Regions from separate parts of the Syntrophomonas erecta subsp. sporosyntropha genome, predicted to be linked through region 2. Evidence: a T-box and tRNA genes for the amino acid it is inferred to sense, from the RefSeq annotation. Region 2 holds a T-box; the other holds one or more tRNA genes.

Region 1 (2,405 bases), 280 kb from region 2:
TTAGCAGTGCGCCAAAACATTAATTTTCGTATTATTAATATTTTAGAGGAGCAGGGTGTATCAAGAGCTTTCCCCAGTCGGAGTATTTATTTAGAAAAATCTATTTCTGTAAAGGAAGGTCAATAAAATCAGATAATTAATATTGTATAAATGCTGGCGGCCCTAGGCCGCCTTTTTTCTTCCTTTAGCAAACCGTATTAATGAATCGGTTTCGGGAAAAGCTATATTTACGGGCATGGTAAATTTCTGCCAGTAAGTGTTAATTGAGTTAAGAGGTGATACATGTTGATCGGGAGGAAATCAATCGTTTTTATAGTCATCTTTATGATGATCTTTGCACCGTGTCTAGGTGGCTGCTCAAAAAACAAATCGCCCTCTCAAAAACCAGCCCCTGGTGAACAAAGACCAGAGCCTCCCCAGGAATTTAAAAAAATATTAACTGCTATAGATTCAATAATAGTCGAGGTAGGTAAAAAAATAGAAATGCAGGAAGCTGCTACTATCGGGCAAATCGATAAGATAGTATCCTCAAAGGACCAGCAGGATAAAGAAACCGGGCAGGAAGGCTCAAAAAATTCACAACAAAATCAAGGACAGAGTGGGGGAAGTAAACAACAAACAAGTTCATCAATGATGATAAACTGGGACAAAGAGGATCAAAGCTTAAAAGATATTCATCGTAATTGGAACGATCTGCAACCTGAGGCTATTAAAGCCGGTTTAACTACCAATGCACGGGATGACTTTGATGCTGCTTTAGATAGATTAACCGCCGAAATAGGGATGCGAAATTTAGAGGGAGCCTTGTTTGCAGCTATTGGTATGTACAAGAATTACGCTGATCTGGATCAGGTGTTTAAGAGCCCGGTACCGCCGATGTTTTATCGCACCCAATATGAAGCGATGACTGCTATTGCTGAAGGGAGAAAGGAAAACTGGGAGCAAGCAGCCGAGCACATACCAGCGATGAAAGATCAGTGGGATCAGCTTAAAATGCAAGCTCAGGATATAGAACCTAAAACTATAACCTGTACAGAAATTGCTATTAATGATGTGATCAGGGCTATCGATAATCGCTCCCGGGAATTAGTATTAATCAAAGGGGAAATAGCTATAAGTGATTTGAGCAAACTAAAAGATGAGTTTTCCCGTAAGAAGATGGGGGGAGGGCAGTAATAGTTTTTTGCTGGTTACGAACATATGTTTATAAAAGCAAAAACCGCACATCTAGTGCGGTTTAATATTTTCTTTAATGGCAGGGGAGACAGGAATCGAACCCGCAGCCCTCGGTTTTGGAGACCGATGCTCTGCCAATTGAGCTACTCCCCTGCAATGCTTATTAGCAGAATTAATTTTAACATAGATTAATTTATCCTTCAAGGTGTAAAAGTGATCTAATTATTTATAATTTTCGTAGACTATCGACATATACAATACAGAAAGCCGATCCCTGTGGGTTACATGTGGTTTAGCTTCCAACCAGTACTAGTCATCTAGCTCTAATTAGCACCATCGGTATTACTTTACTAATTACAAAATCAGCAGTAATCCAATACTAAAAAAATACCCTAAAGCGACAATAGTTACAGCCACTACAAAAGATTCCTTAACTTCTTTTTTCGAAAAGCCGCTAAACATTGTTTATCACCTCAAAAGGTTATACAGAACAAGTGTTCCCATTGCATTAATTATAACTACGAACACATGTTCTGCAAAGGCCTTCCTGGTACTTGATTCAAAGCCAACCGAATTTCCTTAAGTTTATGGTGGTAAATAGCTTACCAAAAATACACTATTAATTAGGATTTATAAACAATCTCAGTTTTGACGTGATTATTTACTGATCATATATTTTTATTGTTGCTTGAACCAGTATTAGGTTAAGGATAAGATAAAAGCTAGCAGTTCCAGCAGCTTCATGAATTTAGTAGGGTTCATAATTAGTGAACGATATGAGTATGATATAGGAAATTTATTAACTAAACCTGGTTGGAGGTTTAATCATAAGACTTTTAAAGATATATTGGTTGGATGGAGGTTTTAGTATGAAAGTACTAGTTTTAATGGGTGGCACTTCGGCGGAACGGGAGGTTTCTTTGCGCAGCGGCAGGGCCGTATACCATGCCCTTAAACAGGCTGGGTATGAGGCCATTGAGCTTGATTTTACCGGCAACAATCTGGGAGAAATAAGTAAGATTAACCCTGATGTGGTTTTTATAGCTTTACATGGTAAGCAGGGTGAAGATGGTACTGTGCAAGGCCATCTGGAACTTCTGGGTATACCTTACACTGGATCAGGTGTAGCTACTAGTGCTGTATGTATGGATAAAATTCTGACTAAAAAACTACTGGATTATGATGGAATACCTACGGCTGATTTTATGATTGTTTCCCGTTCACAATAC
Region 2 (2,405 bases):
GGGTAAATCTATGGTGAGTAATGAGGCCGATTTAATGAGTGATTTAATGGAAAAAATTATCCTCATTACCCATAACCACCGCACTATAGGTAATGAAATTACTAATATCAGTGAAGCCCTGCACTTAAGGGGGCAGATAAGTGATGAGGAATTAGTCAAAGAAATAGGTATGGTGATCGATCAGGTTGATATCCAGTGCCAGGATGTTCAGCATCTAGTTGAAAATCTGCAGCTGGATGTGGCTGATCTTAATACATTTATTGAAACCTTGAGCAAGAATGCCGAAGATATGAAAAACACCTTGCAGATGGTAAGCAAAAATATTAGTGCCCTGGCCTCCCTGCAGTCTGATTCGGTGGATCGAGCCACACAAACTTCCAAGGAACTGGTGGAATGGTCACACAGCCTGCTGCAGATTACTTCACTGTTTCGGATTAATCGTGATGATAAAGCTGATTAGTCGTTAAAGGTCGGGATTACCCTGTCTGGTTGTAAAAGCATAGTGGGAAGATAAAAAAGCGGAGTTCTAAAAGAACTCCGCTTAAATAATTCTGCTAAATGTTTATGCAAAATAATTGATATTCATGGCTTCCCGGACATCAGCCATAGTTTCCCTGGCTACCTGGTGAGCCCGGTTAGTACCTTCTTTTAATATATCCATAACCAAGCTGCGATCAGAATATTTCTGGCGACGTTCTCGCATAGGCTCTAATAAAAGGTTAAGTTTACTGGCCAGGTTTTTCTTACAGGCTACACATCCTATTTTCCCCTGGCGGCATTCATTTTCTATTTGTTCTACTTCTCCAGGATTAAAAACCTTTTGGTATTCAAAAATAGTGCACACTTCAGGGTGACCAGGATCTGTTTTACGTATGCGGGCCGGGTCAGTGACGGCGTTCTGCACTTTTTGCTCTACTTCCAGGGGACTGTCCATAAGAAAAATTGCATTATTAAGGCTTTTGCTCATTTTAGCTTTACCATCTAATCCTATCAGCCGGGGGATATCGCCTATTAATACCTGGGGTTCAACCAAAACAGGTTTATAAAGATCATTAAAACGGCGGACGATTTTGCGTGCCAGTTCAATATGGGGAATCTGATCCTCACCAACGGGTACCAGGTCAGCCTTAAATATGGCAATATCAGCCGTCTGACTTACCGGATAACCTAAAAACCCATAAGTTATATCTTTAAAACCATGCTGAGCAGCCTCACTTTTTATGGTAGGGTTATGCCTTAAAACATTTACTGATGTATACATGGAGAAATACATGGTCAGTTCGTGAATTTCTGGAATCCGGCTCTGAATAAAAATGGTTGATTTTTCCGGATTAATGCCGGCAGCCAGGTAGTCGGTCGCGATTTGAAAAACATCCCGGGTCAGATTCTCATCTTTTTCCCAATGGGTGGTTAAGGCTTGTACATCAGCAATTATAATGTAGCTTTCGTAGTCATCCTGGAGTTTTACCCGGTTGGCCAGACTGCCTACATAATGTCCCAGATGAAGCGCCCCGGTAGGCCGGTCTCCGGTAAGAATTCTTTTTCTGCTTTTAGGCATTTTAACGTCCTCCTTATTGGTTTAATTTAAAGCCCGGTTTTTACTGGATAAATCATTATGGCTTTAGTGAAAATGAGTTAAATATTCTGATCTGAGCCGTAGAAAAACTAACTTGTCTTACTTCAGGGATTAACCTGATTTTCATCTGTTTCGATAGTGTCTATTCCCTTGAATTGCTGGCGGGGTTTTTATACCAGGTGTTTTCATGTAATCTATACCTATTTATATATGGTTAATCAGGAAGGGAATCCTTAGACCAGGCCCATTGTTAAAATAAAAAAACCTCCTAATCCCGAAGGGACGAAGGTTCCGTGGTGCCACCCTGTTTGAATAAGCAGGTTTTGCCTATTCCACTCAACCCTTTAACGGAGGGTTCCGGCGCGGCTTACTTATGTAATAATACCTATTCAGCCTGCTACTCCAAAGTCCATTCACATGGTAGCCAGTCCCGTATCTCAGCCTTGACGGGTCTCTGTAACTGAGCTAATCATGCTACTCTTCTTTTTCATGGTATTTGACTATTCAATGTTTTTAAAATACCATTATATGCGGATATAATCAAGCATAAACATTATTTAAACAACATAAAGTATGTTTGCAAATTATCATCTTCTATAATAATATAACTAGAGGACAACCATTAGATAAAGGAGCATTAGAGATGAGTGATCTAAATCATTACCTGTGTTTTTGTATGCGGGCTGCTATGAAAAGGATAGATCGGCATATGAGCGGAAGATTGGAGGAATTGGGGATTAGTATTCCCCAGTCTTTTATTTTGTGTTCCTTATTAGAAGAAAACGGGATCACCCTAAAGGAAATAGGTAGCCGCACTCTGATTGATAGT

The links. A T-box is a leader RNA that pairs with one kind of tRNA and senses whether it is charged. The one in region 2 lies ahead of trpS (tryptophan--tRNA ligase), so its partner is inferred to be a tRNA-Trp.
Region 1: it has a tRNA-Trp gene. The T-box ahead of trpS (tryptophan--tRNA ligase) is inferred to sense a tRNA for this amino acid. The anticodon was not compared.

Annotation. Positions count from the first base shown of each region.
Region 1 is NZ_AP042459.1:2,591,526-2,593,930, forward strand. Features, by position in the region: gene ACZ5Q0_RS12590 (mechanosensitive ion channel family protein) at 1-126, shown strand, start outside; gene ACZ5Q0_RS12595 (hypothetical protein) at 283-1,176, shown strand; tRNA gene ACZ5Q0_RS12600 (tRNA-Trp) at 1,254-1,329, opposite strand; gene ACZ5Q0_RS12605 (D-alanine--D-alanine ligase) at 2,046-2,405, shown strand, end outside.
Region 2 is NZ_AP042459.1:2,310,788-2,313,192, forward strand. Features, by position in the region: gene ACZ5Q0_RS11310 (cache domain-containing protein) at 1-460, shown strand, start outside; gene trpS (tryptophan--tRNA ligase) at 563-1,558, opposite strand; T-box leader at 1,852-2,076, opposite strand; gene ACZ5Q0_RS11320 (MarR family winged helix-turn-helix transcriptional regulator) at 2,220-2,405, shown strand, end outside.